4 regions of the Mesorhizobium sp. M0615 genome follow, and region 3 is predicted to be linked to each of the others. Evidence: predicted binding sites of a transcription regulator. Region 3 holds the regulator's gene; each other region holds the start of a gene.
The links. Region 3 encodes LexA, which represses DNA repair genes until DNA is damaged. Its sites were predicted from a motif close to TGTTCNNNNTGTGTTCNG; they were not measured.
Positions count from the first base shown of each region.

Region 1 (4,131 bases), on a different contig from region 3:
AATGAGATGAGCGGCTTTGCCAATCTGGTGCCGATGGTGATCGAGCAATCGAGCCGCGGCGAACGCGCCTTCGACATTTTCTCGCGGCTGCTGCGCGAGCGCATCATCTTCGTCAATGGCGAGATCAATGACGGCATGTCGGCGCTGGTCTGCGCCCAGCTCCTGTCGCTGGAATCCGAAAACCCCGACAAGGAGATCTCGCTTTACATCAACTCGCCGGGCGGCGTGGTTACCAGCGGCTTCGCCATCTACGACACGATGCAATATGTCAGCTGCCCGGTGTCGACCGTGTGCATGGGCTTTGCCGCGTCGATGGCCTCGTTCCTGCTGATGGCGGGAACGCCGGGGCGGCGCATCGCGCTGCCCAATGCCAGCATCGTGCTGCATCAGCCTTTGGGCGGCTTCCAGGGCCAGGCCTCCGACATCCAGCGTCACGCCGAAGGCATTTTGCGCACCAAGCGGCACATGGCCGACCTCTACGCTCACCATTGCGGCCGCACCCACGAAGAGGTCGAACGCACGCTTGACCGCGATTTCTTCATGACCGCGAAGGAAGCCAAGGACTGGGGCCTGGTCGACCACGTCTTCGACACCCGCAAGCAGGCAGCGGCCTGATCACCGTATCGAATTCAGGCCGGTGTTCCCTCAATTGCAACGCTGCTGGTCTGGCCTCGCCTTGAGCGCGGCACTATAGTCTTGCCATGCGCTACCACCTGAACAGACTGACCATAGCCATTGCCATCACGGCGGCGACATCGAGCATGGCCTTTGCCGGGGGCAGCACCAGCACGTCGCGGAAAGGCGCCCTGCCCGGCGTGACCGGCGACTACCGCATCGCCAAGCCCGCGCCGCAGCCGGAGCCGGACGACGCGCTGTCTGCCGGCGAGAACGGCACGTTCAAGATCGGCGGCACCGATGTCAGGATTTCCGGCAGCATCACTGTCGATGTCGGCACGGGTGGGATCAAGCCGCCGCGCCGGTAGCCCCTTCTCCCAGCTACTATACGGGAGAGAAAGCCTGCGCCGACGACTTCCTCGCAAAAGAACAGCCCCGCCGTTGCTTCCGCTAACGGTCGGGGCTTTTTTTGGATTCCAAATCCAAACTGCCGGTAGTGTTATACCGACTTTGATTTCGGATGCTTCGCGGCGTTCAGCCGACGATCCGACTAGCCGTCTCTGATTTTTGTGGGATTCGGCAGGTCACGGTTTGTCGGGTGGTTTGTTGGATTGTCGCGATGCGTCCATTTGGACACATACACTTCAATGCCTCGAAACTACCTGGCACTTATGCCCGCCGCGGCTCCACTAGCAGGTGGAGCCTCAAGGGACTATCCGGTGGCGTCATGCTCCGCTCCTATGTCCGTTGCGACAGGTGTCAATCCGAAGCACAAATCGCAAAAACCTGCGGCGTCTCGCAGGCCGCTATGGGCGGCGAGGCCATCAAAGACGGCCGGCTCCGTTGACTCCGGCAGAGTGCGCCCCTGATTCGACGGCGTCAACCTTGAATAGCCGGTTACGGAAAATGTGATCGTCGGGAGCTTACGTCAGGGTCAGTTTCTGAAACACCCTTGTCAGTTTCTGCACAGCTTTGTCAGGAGCGTGTTCGGTCTTTGTTCTTTCCGCTTGCCCGTTCGCGCGAAAGACGGTTAAACGGCTTTGGTCGAGAAGTGTGGCGTCTCTCGACGTGGCGGCAAAAATACCTACATAGGGAATGGCCGGGAAAACCCGCCGATCCCACTGACACCAGACCTGAGGCGGCGACCGGCGATGGCCGACCATAAATACCTTTCCATTCGCGGGGCACGCGAACACAACCTAAAGAATGTCGATCTCGACCTGCCGCGTGACAGCCTGATCGTCATGACCGGCCTGTCGGGCTCCGGCAAATCGTCGCTTGCTTTCGACACCATCTATGCCGAGGGCCAGCGCCGTTACGTCGAGAGCCTGTCGGCTTATGCGCGCCAGTTCCTCGAAATGATGCAGAAGCCGGATGTCGACCAGATCGACGGCCTGTCGCCGGCCATCTCGATCGAGCAGAAGACCACGTCGAAGAACCCGCGTTCGACGGTCGGCACCGTCACCGAGATCTACGACTACATGCGCTTGCTGTTCGCGCGCGTCGGCATCCCCTATTCGCCGGCGACCGGCCTGCCGATCGAGAGCCAGACGGTTTCACAGATGGTCGACCGGGTGCTGGCGGTCGAGGAAGGCACGCGCCTTTTCCTGCTGGCGCCGATCGTGCGCGGCCGCAAAGGTGAGTATCGCAAGGAACTGCTGGAGCTGCAGAAGAAGGGCTTTCAGCGCGTCAAGGTCGACGGCGTCTTCTATGAGATCGCCGATGTGCCGGCGTTGGACAAGAAGTACAAGCACGACATCGATGTTGTCGTCGACCGCATCGTCGTGCGCGGCGACCTGGCGACACGGCTTGCCGATTCCATCGAAACGGCGCTCAAGCTGGCGGAAGGGCTGGCGGTGGCCGAGTTCGCCGACCGGCCGCTCGACGCCAGCCAGACCGGCGAGGACTCGGTCAACAAATCGAAGAACGAGACGCATGAGCGCATCCTGTTCTCGGAAAAATTCGCCTGCCCGGTTTCCGGCTTCACCATTCCGGAGATCGAGCCCAGGCTGTTCTCGTTCAACAACCCGTTCGGCGCCTGCCCGACCTGCGACGGCCTCGGCAACCAGCGCGCCATCGACGCCAGCCTGATCGTGCCGGACGAAAACGTCTCGCTGCGCGACGGCGCCGTCAGCCCGTGGGCGAAGTCGACCTCACCCTATTACGCCCAGACGCTGGAAGCGCTGGGCAAAGCCTATGGCTTCAAGCTCGGCGACAAGTTCAAAGACCTGACCGAAGAGGCAAAGGAAGCCGTCCTGCGCGGCACCGGCGAGCGCGAGGTCACCTTCCAGTATGATGACGGCCTGCGCTCCTACAAGACGACCAAGACGTTCGAGGGCGTCATTCCCAATCTCGAACGGCGCTGGAAGGAAACCGAATCCGCCTGGATGCGCGAGGAGATCGAGCGCTTCATGTCGGCGACGCCCTGCCCGGTCTGCAAGGGATACCGGCTGAAGCCGGAAGCGCTGGCGGTGAAGATCGCCGGCAAGCATATCGGCGAAGTCACAGAGCTGTCGATCCGCAAGGCCGACCAGTGGTTCACCGAACTGCCGCCACATCTCAACGACCAGCAGAACGAGATCGCGGTGCGCGTTCTCAAGGAGATCCGTGACCGCCTGCGCTTCCTCAACGATGTCGGCCTCGACTATCTGACGCTGTCGCGCAATTCCGGCACGCTGTCGGGCGGCGAGAGCCAGCGCATAAGGCTGGCGTCGCAGATCGGCTCCGGCCTCACCGGCGTGCTCTATGTGCTGGACGAGCCGTCGATCGGCCTGCACCAACGCGACAATGCCCGCCTGCTCGACACGCTCAAGCATCTGCGCGACATCGGCAACACGGTGATCGTCGTCGAGCATGACGAAGACGCCATCCTGCATGCCGACTACGTCGTCGACATGGGTCCGGCCGCCGGCATCCATGGCGGCGAGATCATCGCCCAGGGCACGCCGCAGCAGGTGATGGCCAATCCTAATTCGATCACCGGTAAATATCTGTCGGGCGCGCTCGAAGTCGCCACGCCCGGTGTCAGGCGCGAGGCCAAGAAGAACCGCCGGCTGAAGATCGTCGGCGCGCGCGGCAACAATCTCAAGAACGTCACTGCCGAAATCCCGCTCGGCACCTTCACCGCCGTCACCGGCGTGTCTGGCGGCGGCAAATCGACCTTCCTGATCGAGACGCTGTTCAAGGCGGCGTCGCGCCGCATCATGGGCTCGCGCGAGCATCCGGCCGATCACGACCGCATCGAGGGCCTCGAATTCCTCGACAAGGTCATCGACATCGACCAGTCGCCGATCGGCCGCACACCGCGTTCGAACCCGGCCACCTACACCGGCGCCTTCACACCGATCCGCGACTGGTTCGCCGGGTTGCCCGAGGCCAAGGCCCGCGGCTATCAGCCGGGCCGCTTCTCCTTCAACGTCAAGGGCGGCCGCTGCGAGGCCTGCCAGGGCGACGGCGTCATCAAGATCGAGATGCACTTCCTGCCCGACGTCTACGTCACGTGCGACGTCTGCCACG
Region 1 covers NZ_JAMYQI010000014.1:87,152-91,282, reverse strand. The annotation lists gene NKI46_RS24015 (ATP-dependent Clp protease proteolytic subunit) at 7-615, shown strand; gene NKI46_RS24010 (hypothetical protein) at 762-983, shown strand; gene uvrA (excinuclease ABC subunit UvrA) at 1,767-4,131, shown strand, end outside.
Region 1: the regulator LexA is predicted to act here: its motif matches at 1,600-1,617, upstream of uvrA (excinuclease ABC subunit UvrA).

Region 2 (4,131 bases), on a different contig from region 3:
GCAGCGAAGGCTACGTCAACGGCAATATCTCGGGAGACCATGTCTGCTATACGAGCAGCGGACACCCGGCCGAATTCTCGAGCGACAAACCGTTCGGGTTCCATTCCGTGATGCTGACAGCGGCATGGTTGAAGTCCGAAGGCGAAACCGCACTGGTCGAGAGCTGGCTTGGCGACCGGCTGATCGCCAGCGACACGATCGTCCTGTCGGCACTGGCGCCCGTCCACTACGCGCCGATGCTGGCGGCGGTGACGCGCGTGCGCCTCTCCACGAGCCACTATTGGCAGCTCGTGCTCGACGATCTGGTGGTTGTGCGCTGAAGCGTGTCGCGATTAATCGGGGTGAAAGGGTTTATCGCGGATTGGAAGCACCGTTCGCGGTGACCTGCGAGAGCTTGCCTTTTTTGACCAGCACCGGTTTCAGATAGGTTTTCTTCATTTTCCACTCTCCACGTCGGGCACCCAAAGCCCTGTTCCCGGCCAGACGGCACAAGGCGTCCGGATGATCGGCTGCTAGACTGCGACCGGCCCGGAGCCGTTACCATTGTCGGCTGTAACCTGCGAGAGCTTGCCCTTCTTGACCAGCACCGGCTTCGAATAGGTCTTCTTCATGCCGCATCTCCAGTGTCAGGCGAGGCCGCCAGATCAGGCGACAGCCGACTCAACGACTTCACTCGATCGGGCCGGAACCCGCTCCATTGGCGAGCGCCGTAACCTGCGAAAGCTTGCCTTTTTTGACCAGAACAGGCTTCGAATAGGTTTTCTTCATAGTGAATCCTCCAAGCTTACGCGATAATGCCAGACGGATCGGCACTGTCAACCTTCGCGGCCTCGCTGTCCCATCCCGGTTTTTCTTGGCGCCGATGCGCTAACTGCAAGTCCACCTTCATCGACAAAGCGTTGTTCTTGGGCGTGCATGGCGTGGCCGGGTTGCGGTGCGAAAAATGTCCGAAACTGCGGCGGGTCTGGCCTGGTTGGTCGGCCTGCTCAAACAGAGCGGCAATGCAGCGCGGAGGGGTCCAGCCTAAACATTGGCCTTGCCGTCGCGCCGCACTCACAGTTCCTTCTCCGCCAGTTCGCGGAAGGCATCGGGAACCGAGCGCCGGGCTTCCAGCGCCACGGCGCCATAGCCGACAGCCTCTCTGCCAAAGCGCTGGCGGATCTTGTCGATGGCGCTATCGGCGCCAAAGCGCGCCAGGCCTTGCCTGCTGCCGGGCCGCTGCTTTTCATCGGCAAGCCCGAGCGGCAACTCCAGCTGCAGCTCGACACTTTCTTCCAGCTGCGACACCGAGATCGCCAGCAACGAGATGGTCTTCTCCCGAGGGTTGGCGGCCAGCACGCCGCGCACCAGCTCCCCGGCGATTTCGGCCAGCATCGCGGTTGCCGAAATCGGCTGCTCGAGCGTCAGCGAGCGTGTGACAGCGTGCAGATCGGCGAAACGCACGCGCACCGTCACCGTGCGCCCGGGCCGTGATTTCGCCCTGAGCCGGCTGGCGACCCGGTCTGCCAGATGCAGCAGGACGGGTCCGAAGATACGCGCCTCGGCCGGCCGTCTGCCAAGCGCCGACTGCGCGCCGGCGGAATGCGACCGCCTGTGGGTTTCGAGCTTTCGCGGGTCGCGGTTCCATGCCAGCCACGACAGCTTTTCGCCGGCGGCGGGCCCGAGCAATCTTCGCAGCGCCCCACCATGCGTCTTTGCCAACTGGCCGATGGTCTCGATGCCGATCTCGGCCAGCCGCGCTCTGGTCGCCGGGCCGACGCCCCACATCAGCCCGACCGGCAGATCATGCAGGAAGGCAAGTTCGGTGTCCGGATCGACCACCACCAGCCCGTCGGGCTTGGCCACCTGCGAGGCGATCTTGGCCAGATGCTTGGTGCGCGCCACGCCGATCGAGATCGGCAGGCCGAGCTCTGCCCGGACGCGCCGACGCACCGTGGCGGCGATCTCGGCCGGCGGCCCGAACAGATGCGTGCAGCCGGCGACGTCGGCAAAGGCTTCATCGATGGAAATCCGCTCGACCAGCGGCGTGAAATCGTCGAGCACCTTGATGGCGGCGTCGCCCAGCCGCTGATAGTCGGCGAAATGGCCGCCGACGAAGATCAGTCCGGGGCAAAGCTCGCGCGCGCGTTGTCCGGGCATGCCGCCGCGCACGCCGAAAACCCTGGCTTCGTAGGAAGCGGCAAGCACGACGCCGCCGCCGACGGCGATCGGCTTGCCCCTGAGCGCCGGGTCGAGCAGCTGCTCGACCGAGGCGTAGAAGGCGTCGAGATCCGCATGCAGGATGGTGGGCTCCATCCCGACCGTTCCCTTTGCGGCGTTGCAGCATTAGCCGCGTCTGTTGTGAGAGGCGTTTTTGCCGAACAAATAGAGAACAAACAGGGCCTATTGTCAAGCGAAGCGGTTGTCGCCGGCCGGCCCGTTCCAGGTCGGGCTGTCGAGTGCTCCGCCTGGGCATCGGACCTGCGGAACATTGTCTCTCGCCTCGGCGTTCATATCCGCGACGGGACGCTGTTTTTGTGGAGGCCGGTATGGGCCAGTTCGAGATGATCGACCTCGTCAGCGTCATTGACGCCTGCACGAGCGATCGCGTTGCCGGGCACTGCGTGTCAATGGCCAGGGCGGTGGAGGAGTTGCGAGTGCTGACCGGTGATTTCGTATCGCCGGACGAGACGGTGGCCAACGCGCTGTCGGCAGTGGCGCTGGGGCGCGGCTGCGCGGTGGTGTTCGACGAGCGAGCGGGCGCCGACATCTTGCTGACGCCGTAGCGCGGCGGCGCCGGGTTGTGGCAGCCAGAAAAGTCGAACAGCGTGCAAAAAGCTGTGCAGGCATGGCCCATAAGCGCGGCGTGGAAAAGTTCTGCGCGTGGGTGTATTCTCCAGGTCGCAAGCGGTCGCAGACCGCATAGGGGGAGAAATGACATGCCGAGGGTTTCAGAACTCTTTTTCAAAACTGCCATCTTGTTCCTGATGTTGGGGATTGCGGCCGGCCTGCAGATGGCGATCTCGGGTGACCACGCCGCTTTTCCGGCGCACGCGCATATCAATCTGCTCGGTTGGGTGACGAGCGCCATCTTCGGCGGCTACTACGCGCTCAATCCGCAAAAGGCGGCGCGTCGCATCGCCATGATCCACTACGGGCTCTACACACTCGGCCTAGTGATCATGCTGCCGGCGCTGTATGTGATGCTGCAGGGAAACCCGGCGCTTGAACCGATCGTCGCCGGCGGCTCGCTCATCGTCGCCGCTGCCGTTCTGGTTTTTGCTTTCGTGGTGTTTTCGCCCGAAACGGCGCGCTCGGTGTCCGGCGTGGTGCCGGCTTCTCGCTGACTGTTCGCGCAGCGATCAAGTCCGACCCGCGTTCGCGACCCGCCACGCGGGTTGGCCAGGCCGATGGCCGCAGCCGCTGGCTGCGGTGTCTATCGCCGCGTCGGCGCTCAACATACCCGAGTCCCACCACGTATTATTTCGTGACTATTTGGCGCCGGAACCTTCCCAGATATCGCGCGTTGCGGCGACTGTATTCGCGCTGCCTTATATATAGGCAGACTTGAGTACGTCCACAGCATGGGTTGGGGGAGGAGCAGGCCACCATGTCGAACAGAGAAATCGGAACGTCGGCCTCACTGGGCCGACGCATCGCCGATCTGAAAGCCAGGATGCGAGACGCCAGCGTTACTGAACACGAGATGCAGACCTTCCAGAAGGTCGCGGCCATCATGGGGGGTGTCGAAGGCTCCCTACGCCTCGACGCCGACGACCTGATCGCGGCGTCCTTCGTCACCGAGGCGCTCGGCGATCCCGGGTCGAACTGAAGGTCAGAGCCCGTCGGCACTCAAGTGCCGGCGGGCGATGGCCCGGTTCGCAGCGTTGCGATGCTGGAGCGTGTCTGCACCGCCCGCGGCGGGGATTTCTTGCGCACTTTGAAGATTTCAGGCGAGCGGCCTCGACGGCGCTTGAAATATTGGGCTTCGCGTTCGTGCTTCTCGGCTGCTTCTCGGCTGTCGAAGGTGCCGAGATTGTCGCCGTCCAGCCCTTGACCACAAGGGCTAAGCCAAACCGCCAAGGCGCCTTAAACGAAGGATCCGGCCAGCCGGATCCTTCGAAATATCGCGATGCTCCGGCATCGCCTTCA
Region 2 covers NZ_JAMYQI010000002.1:118,809-122,939, reverse strand. The annotation lists gene NKI46_RS03360 (hypothetical protein) at 1-320, shown strand, start outside; gene NKI46_RS03355 (hypothetical protein) at 513-611, opposite strand; gene NKI46_RS03350 (hypothetical protein) at 670-768, opposite strand; gene dinB (DNA polymerase IV) at 1,054-2,295, opposite strand; gene NKI46_RS03340 (hypothetical protein) at 2,529-2,765, shown strand; gene NKI46_RS03335 (heme-copper oxidase family protein) at 2,919-3,326, shown strand; gene NKI46_RS03330 (hypothetical protein) at 3,590-3,811, shown strand.
Region 2: the regulator LexA is predicted to act here: its motif matches at 2,357-2,374, upstream of dinB (DNA polymerase IV).

Region 3 (4,131 bases):
GGAAACTGTCGCCCTCGGCAACGATGACCGACCGAGCCGGCCGCATGCCGAGCGCGGCGTGCAGCAGCTTGTAGATGTTGATCGAGGTTGTGTCGCAGACCACCGTCTGCCCGTCAGCCGCGCCGATCAGTCGTCCGAGCTGATCTCCCAGTTCCACCGGCATGTTGAACCAGCCAGCGGTGTTCCAGGCGCGAATGAGGTCGTGCGCCCATTCCTGCGTGGCGGCCTGCTGCAATTCGCTGAAGACGGCTGGTGACGCGGCACCCAGCGAATTGCCGTCGAGATAAATTACGCCTTGCGGTAAGACAAAGCGTTCACGCATGGAGCGCAGCGGATCGGCGGCATCCATTGCTTCGATTGTAGCGAGATCGGGTGTCGTGCTCATGATCCGGCGCCCCTCCATGGACAAACGCGCGCGGCGGAGCCTGCCGCCGAAACATGCCGGCGATCTTGAGTGGTCGCCCCTTGAGCTGTCAAACATTATATATAATTCTTCCGTTGAAAGGCTTTGATATATAATGATCAGCCGAGCATTTATGTCTGATGGATCACGATGTTGGATGACGAGCAGACCTCGAAGACGGAAGCGGCCTATCGCGTGCTCAGGCGCGATATTCTTGCGACCCGGCTGGCGCCCGCGGCGCCGTTGAAGCTGAGCACGCTGCGCAACACCTACGGCATCGGCTGGACGCCGTTGCGCGAGGCGCTGTCGCGGCTGGAGGCGGAACGGCTTGTGACCGCCATCAGCAACCGCGGGTTTGCGGTCGCTTCTGTCTCTCGGGCGGAGCTCGAGGATCTGGCGCGTGCGCGGCTGGTGGTCGAACTGCCCCTGCTGGTGGAATCGATCGAGAAAGGCGACCGTGAGTGGGAAGACGCGGTCGTTGCCGCCCACTATCGTCTCTCACGGTGCGGGTCTGTTCTCGACGATCCATCGGATGATGCGGTCGACGCGTGGTACGAAAAACACGATGCCTTCCATGCGGCGCTGCTCAGTGCCGCGACATCCAGCTGGCTGCAGCAGTTCAATGCGACGATTTCCGACCAATTGCATCGCCATCACCGCTTTCTGGGTCTGGCCCCGACGCTGCGCGCCGCCGCCGGCCGCACGGATGGACACCGGAAGGCCGTGGCGGCCCTGCGCGACGCCGTGGCGATCGAACACCATACCGCCCTGATGGAAGCGGCCCTCGATCGCGACGTCGAACGTGCGAAAACTCTGATGACCGCTCACATCGGCTACACGCTGCAGGTCTATGCCCAGAGCGAACCCGGCGCGGATGCTGCGCAGCCCCGTCCGAAAAGGAAGCGGCGATCATAGCCGACGACGCAGGCACTTTGTCTTCGTTTCACCCCGTTGCCGGCAAATGGGCAGGCGGCGCTCGCAGCGCCGAACGTTACGCTGAACAAAACGTCAACACATTCATTAAACTTTAAAAGGTTGCGGAACACAACTGGAACAGATAGTGTTTGTTCTGGGTTTGTTTTTTCCGATTCTGGTTTCAGAACCCTTGGGGGCCGCGATGCTGACGCGCAAACAACATGAGCTTCTGATGTTCATCCATGAACGCCTGAAGGAGAGCGGAATCCCGCCGTCCTTCGACGAGATGAAGGAAGCGCTCGACCTCGCCTCCAAGTCCGGCATCCACCGACTGATCACAGCGCTTGAGGAGCGCGGTTTCATTCGCCGGCTGCCGAACCGGGCGCGCGCGCTGGAAGTGCTGCGGCTACCCGACTCGATCGCACCAGGCCTCAACGCGGCGAGGAAGTTTTCGCCGAGCGTCATTCAGGGCAGTCTTGGTCAAGCCGGCCAAGGGCAAGGCGGCCAGGGACAAGGCGGGATGGGCCAAGGCGGTCTCGGCCGCCAGATCAAGCCGGGCTCGCCGTCGCGTTCGATGTCTGCCGGCAATGACGATGCCGTTTCCTCGATTTCAATCCCGGTGATGGGACGCATCGCCGCCGGCGTGCCGATCGACGCCATCCAGCATCAGACCCATTCGATCTCGGTGCCGCCCGACATGATCATGGGCGGCGAACACTACGCGCTCGAGGTCAAGGGCGATTCGATGATCGAGGCCGGCATTTTCGATGGCGACACGGTCATCATCCGCAATGCCGACACAGCCAGCCCCGGCGAGATCGTGGTGGCGTTGGTCGACGATGAGGAAGCGACCCTGAAACGCTTCCGCCGCAAGGGCGCCTCGATCGCCCTGGAAGCCGCCAACCCGGCCTACGAGACCCGCATTTTTGGACCGGACAGGGTGAAGGTGCAGGGCAAGCTTGTCGGATTGATCCGGCGCTACTGAGCCGGCTTGGGTTTGTACTTTTCACGCTGGTTGTAAGGCGGCAGGCCGCGCGCTTCGCGGGAGAAGCGGCGCTGCTCGTGCCAGGGGCGATACGGCTTGTCGACGGCGAAGCGGATGGTTGGCGCTGCAGCTGCCGATTGCGGATCGAAGAAGACGGCGGCGCTGCCGTCGCGGGCCAGCTGTTTCTTCGTCACGACCAGCACCAGCGGGTCGCGGCACGGATTGTAGGCCGTGGCGTCATCGATGACGATCAGGCTAGCGAAGGCACAGGCCGGCCGCGCCGTCTTGCGGTCTTTGGCAAGGGCTACAATGGCTCCGGAAGGGTGTCGGGCGATACAGAGATCGCCCATGCAATAGAAGGGCGACCCGGGCGGCAGATCGAGCGGATCGAGATCGAACCGCGTATCTGTTGCCTCGAAAATCTCGGGCGGGATAATGGTTTCGGCCCGCAGCGCCCGTTTCCAATTGTCCGTGGTGAATTCGTTGGAGCGTTCGCGGTTGAGGGCGAGTTCGCCGCCACCTATCGGCATGGCCACCAGATGTGCGTCCTCGGATATGAGCACGTCGGGCGTAAGCACCTGCGGCACCGTCAACAGGCCGGCCAGCGCGAAAGGCACGGCCGCCAGCCTGAGCCAGGTGGTGGCCATGGTGGCGATGACGAGGGCGACCGCCACCAACAGCACCGAGCGGATGGAGATCAGCCCGACGGCGTCGACCGGCGAGCGCTCGGAAATCCAGGCCGATATAGCGATCATCGCCATCAGACCCTTGCCCATCACATAGAGGAACGGCCCGTCGGCGCCGAACGGCATCGCCAGTGCGCTGAGCACGGCAAAGGGCATGACGATCAACGAAACAATCGGCATCACGGCCAGATTGGCGATCAGGCTGAGCGGCGACACACGCTGAAAATGCCAGATGGCGAACAGCAAGGTTGCACTGCCGGCGATGATCGAGGTCATGGCGAGGCCGCCCATGGCCAGCGCGAATTTTCGCGACAGGAAGCCGACGAAGGAGCGCTTTGCCAGCGGCGTTCTCACCTTGTCGGCGCGGTAATCGGCCCAGCCGGCATAGGCGCCGACAAGGGCGGCTGTGGCGGCAAACGACATCTGGAAGCTGGGACCGACCACCTCGTGCGGCGACACCAGGATGACGGCAATGGCGGAGATCGCCAGATTGCGCATGGTGAGCGCGGCACGATCGAAGAGTACCGCGACCAGCATGACCGCTAGCATGATGAAACTGCGCTCGGCGGCGACCACGATGCCTGAAATGACGAGATAGGCGGCGATGGAGACGAGTGCTGCCACTGCTGCATATTTCTTGACTGGGCGGCGCGAAGAGAAATCGGGAAACAGCGCAAAGGCGCCACGCAGCAACGCCATGATGGTGCCGGCAACCAGCGCCATGTGCAGGCCGGAGATGGAGATGATGTGGTAGATGCCGGTGCGCCGCATCGCTTCGTTGACCTCGTCCGGGATGCCGGCGCGCACCCCGACAATCAACGCCGCGGCAATCTCGCCTTCGGCGCCGCCGATTTTGCCCCTGATATGGTCGGCAATGTTTTCGCGCGCGTTCTCGATTGCCGAGGAGAGCCGCGCGGTCAGCGGCGGCGGTCCCTGCGTAGCAATGGTTTTCGGATTGCCGAGAAAGAAGCCGCTGCCGCCGATACCGGTGAAATAGCTGTCGAAGGAGAAATCGTAGCTCTCCGGCCGCACCGGACCGGTCGGCGGCAACAGCCTGGCATAGCCGGTGATCAGGGAGCCGGCGGTCATATCGGCGGGAACGGTCCGCGCCGAGAGCCTGACCCGCTCCGGGGCGTAGCGCA
Region 3 covers NZ_JAMYQI010000018.1:82,306-86,436, forward strand. The annotation lists gene kynU (kynureninase) at 1-385, opposite strand, end outside; gene NKI46_RS26765 (GntR family transcriptional regulator) at 554-1,318, shown strand; gene lexA (transcriptional repressor LexA) at 1,521-2,303, shown strand; gene NKI46_RS26775 (ComEC/Rec2 family competence protein) at 2,297-4,131, opposite strand, start outside.

Region 4 (4,131 bases), on a different contig from region 3:
AGCCGGCGCCGGCCATCGCAACCGCAGGCGTCAGGACAAACCCGTCATGGACGATGCGGAGATGCGTGCCGCCGGAAACGGTGCGGGCGAGTGTGAAGGTGACGATGCTCTCCAGCTCCTCGCGGTCGGCGTCGCCGGAACGCTCGCGCCAGGAATAGCGCAGCAGGCGCCCCGGTTCGGCATCGAGCACTTCGCACTCGATCGGCTTCTCAGGCCCGGCAAAGGCAAAGCGGCTGCCGGTTTCCGGCTTGATGTCGTTCGGCATCATCCATTCCGCCAAGAGATCCGGCACGGTCAGTGCCCGCCACACTTTTTCCGGTGCGTCCGGCAGATCGCATTCGAAGGCGAGGGCATCCTTGGCGGTCTGCGTCTGCTTTTCGTCGGTCATTGGTCCATGTCCTTCAAAACGGCCTTCAGTCTTTCGATGCGCTCCGGCCAGAATGCGCGGTAGCGTTCGATCCAGCCGAGCAGCGGCTCGAGCCCTTGCGGATCGGCGCGGTAGTAGGCGTTGCGGCCGGCACGTCTTTCGCTGACCAGGCCTGCGCCGCGCAGCACGGCAAGGTGCTGCGACACCGCCGGCTGCGACACGCTCATGCCGGTGCGCAACTCCGAAACGCTCATCTCGCCGGAAGTCAGCCGCTCATAGACGGCGCGTCGCGTCGGGTCGGCCAGGGCGCGAAAAATCTCTGCTTCGATCATGGCAAAAGCATAAGTCGATACTTATCGATTTGGCAAGGGGTGTTTTGAATGCCCCGTATTGATTGGATCCTGCCGGGCCTCTAATCCATGGGGAACAAGATGGGCCGCTCATGGCGAGGCAGGAGTAGTATTTATGAATTCCAACGTCGATCTTTCGTCCGCCGAGAACCTCAACGAGGCTCTGAGGCTCTATCGCCGCCTCGTCCTCGGTATAGGCGCCATCGCCGTCATCGGTTTCGTGGCCGTGATCTTGTTGGCCAAGCTGGGTACGGCGCTATCGCCGCCATACGGGATTTACATCTTCGGCGAAGGATTGGGGACCTGGGGCCTGATCGCGGTGGTAGCGGCGCTCGTCGCTCAGGTGTGGTGGCACGGGCGCGCGATCGGGAAATTGCTGAATGACCCGGCTCTGAAATCTGAACCTGCAGTCGGGCTGATGTCGGCGCCAACCGTGATCGCACAGCGCGCCCATGCCATGGGCATGGAGTGGAGCGGCTTTTTCGGTCCGTTGCGACCAGCGAAAAATCGGCGCTGACGACACCGCTTCTCGCCGCTGCGTGTCAGCTAAATCCACGCGCCCGCGTCGGCGATTGCTGCCATTCCTTGACAATCCGTGGTTAACAGTATAGGAACGAAAAGGGAACAAAAACCTTGTGGGAAAAGCCAGCCGCGGCAAGCCAGGATTGTGCGCGGCCTGTAAGGTGAACGACTTGAAATTTGTTTCGGATGAGCACGGAGAAGTGTCATGGCGGGTAGCGTCAACAAGGTCATTCTGGTCGGTAACCTCGGCGCGGACCCTGAAATCCGCCGCCTGAATTCCGGTGATCCGGTCGTCAACATCCGCATCGCCACGTCGGAAAGCTGGCGCGACAAGAACTCCGGCGAGCGCAAGGAAAAGACCGAATGGCACAACGTGGTCATTTTCAATGACCAGATCGCCAAGGTCGCCGAGCAGTACCTGAAGAAGGGCATGAAGGTTTACGTCGAAGGCCAGCTGCAGACACGCAAATGGCAAGACCAGACCGGCGCCGACAAGTACACGACCGAAGTCGTGCTGCAGAAATTCCGCGGCGAGCTGCAGATGCTCGATTCTCGCGGCGAGGGCGGCGGTCAGGTCGGCAACTATGCCGGCGGCGGCGGCGCGAGCCGTGGCTCGGATTTCGGCCAGTCTGGCCCCAATGAGAGCTTCAACCGCGGCGGCAACAGCGGTGGCGGCGGTTCCAAGGGCGGCGGTGGCGGCGGCTCGTCGCGCGAACTGGACGACGAAATCCCGTTCTGAGCTGACGATAGTCGGCGATATCTGAGGAGAGGGTGCGGTGTCGCTCGGACCGCTTCTATCGGCGCGCCCTCCCATTCCATGGCACGCCTTCGCGGCCCTTGCCGCGCTGGCCATTGGCGCTACGCAACTGGCGCTGCCGAAAGGCACGACGCGTCATCGTGTCGTCGGCTATACCTGGGCGGCGCTGATGCTGGTCGTCGCCATCTCCAGTTTCTGGATCCAGCAGATACGCCTCGTCGGTCCGTTCAGCCCGATCCATCTCTTGTCGATTTTAGTGTTGATCGCCGTGCCGCTGGCGGTCTGGCACGCGCATATGCATCGGGTCGCGAAACATCGCAGGGTCATGATATCGCTGTATGTTTTCGCCCTGATCGGCGCCGGCGTGTTCACGCTGCTGCCGGGGCGGATCATGCACACGGTCGTCTTCGGCCAGTGACGCTTTCTGAAAGGAAGATTGCCGTGAAAGCACGGATCAAATGGGTCGAGGAGCGCACCTTCGTCGGCGAGTCCGGCAGCGGCCACAAACTGGTGCTGGGGACCGCCCCCGGGCCGGAAGGCAAGACGCCAGGTCCGAGCCCGATGGAGCTGGTGCTGATCGGCACCGGCGGCTGCTCGGCCTATGATGTCGTCCACATCCTCGAAAAAGGCCGCGAGGCGATCGAGGACTGTGTTGTAGAACTCGACGCCGACCGGGCCGAAACCGACCCCAAAGTCTTCACCCGCATCCACATGCATTTCATCGTCACGGGCCACGCGCTGTCGCGCGACAAGGTCCAGCGCGCCATCAACCTGTCGATCGAGAAATACTGCTCGGCCTCGGCCATGCTGGCCAAGACGGCTGTCATCACCCACGATTTCGAGGTCGTCGATACGGCGGTGGAGTAGGGAGCAGGGAGCAGGGAGCAGGGAGCAGGGAGCAGGGGCTGCCGTTCACCCCGCCATCAGCGCCTTGATCCCATCCGCGACGAACTGAACCGCAAGCGCGGCCAGGATGACGCCGAGCAGGCGGGTGAGGATCGAGCGGCCGGTCTGGCCGAGGATGCGGTCGATGCGCTCCGACAGCACGAACACCAGATAGGTGATGGCAAGGCAGACGAAGATGATGCCGACCAGCGCCGCTTGTGCTGCAAAACCCTGAAAAGAGCCCGACAGTAGCACAGTCGCCGAAATCGCACCGGGGCCGGCGATCAGCGGGATCGCCAGCGGGAAGGCCGCGATGTTGTGGATCATGTCCTTGGTGATGGCGACGTCGCCGATCTTCTCCTTGCGGTCCTGGCGGCGCTCAAACACCATTTCGAACGCGATGAAGAACAGCAAAAACCCGCCGGCGACGCGGAAAGCCGGCAACGTGATGCCGAACACCGACAGGATGGACGCCCCGGCCACCGCAAACAGCGCCATCACCAGGAAGCCGATGATCGAGGCGCGCACCGAAACCTGCTGACGTTCCTCGCGGTTCATGCCGCGTGTCACCGCGAGGAAGAGCGGCGCGAGACCTGGCGGGTCGATGGTCACCAGAATGGTGACGAAGGCATTGAACAGGCTGTCGAAACTCGGCATCGCTGACCCCTCCCGCCGGGCCGGACCCCTGCGCCACGATAGTGGTAGAGCAAAGCCTGGCCGGTGGGAACCGTCTGAGATGGCGATACCGGAGACGCCGGCTATGTTAGGCGGCAGCGTTGCAATAGGCCTCCAGGCGATAGCCGTCGGGATCGACGATGAAGGCAGCGTAATAGTCCTCGCCATAGTCGGCGCGCAGGCCCGGCGCGCCATTGTCGCTGCCGCCTGCACGCAAGGCGGCGGCATGGAAGGCGACGACACTCTGCCTCGTCGGCGCGGCAAAGCAGAAATGCAGACCGGACTTCTCGTCCGATGGCACTGGCCGCTCCGCGTCGTTCACCCACAGCGCGACGGCTTGCGCACCATAACCCAGTGAGCCTGGCGACTGGCTGAGGCAGGAATAACCGAGCGGCTTTAGCGCGGCATCGTAGAAGGGCTTCGAAACGTTGGTGTCGCGGACGCCGATCGAGACATGGTCAAGCATGCTTTTGGTCACCTTTTTGCAATATGTTGCGTCATCAGTCGTGGGCGACGCGGCGCGCCAGGAACTCGACTTCGAGACGCCATGTCTTGCCATCGTCGTGCGAACGCTC
Region 4 covers NZ_JAMYQI010000014.1:91,386-95,516, forward strand. The annotation lists gene NKI46_RS24020 (SRPBCC family protein) at 1-388, opposite strand, end outside; gene NKI46_RS24025 (ArsR/SmtB family transcription factor) at 385-699, opposite strand; gene NKI46_RS24030 (hypothetical protein) at 833-1,234, shown strand; gene ssb (single-stranded DNA-binding protein) at 1,445-1,978, shown strand; gene NKI46_RS24040 (DUF2306 domain-containing protein) at 2,016-2,414, shown strand; gene NKI46_RS24045 (OsmC family protein) at 2,438-2,863, shown strand; gene NKI46_RS24050 (MarC family protein) at 2,909-3,538, opposite strand; gene NKI46_RS24055 (VOC family protein) at 3,645-4,022, opposite strand; gene NKI46_RS24060 (hypothetical protein) at 4,057-4,131, opposite strand, start outside.
Region 4: the regulator LexA is predicted to act here: its motif matches at 1,327-1,344, upstream of ssb (single-stranded DNA-binding protein).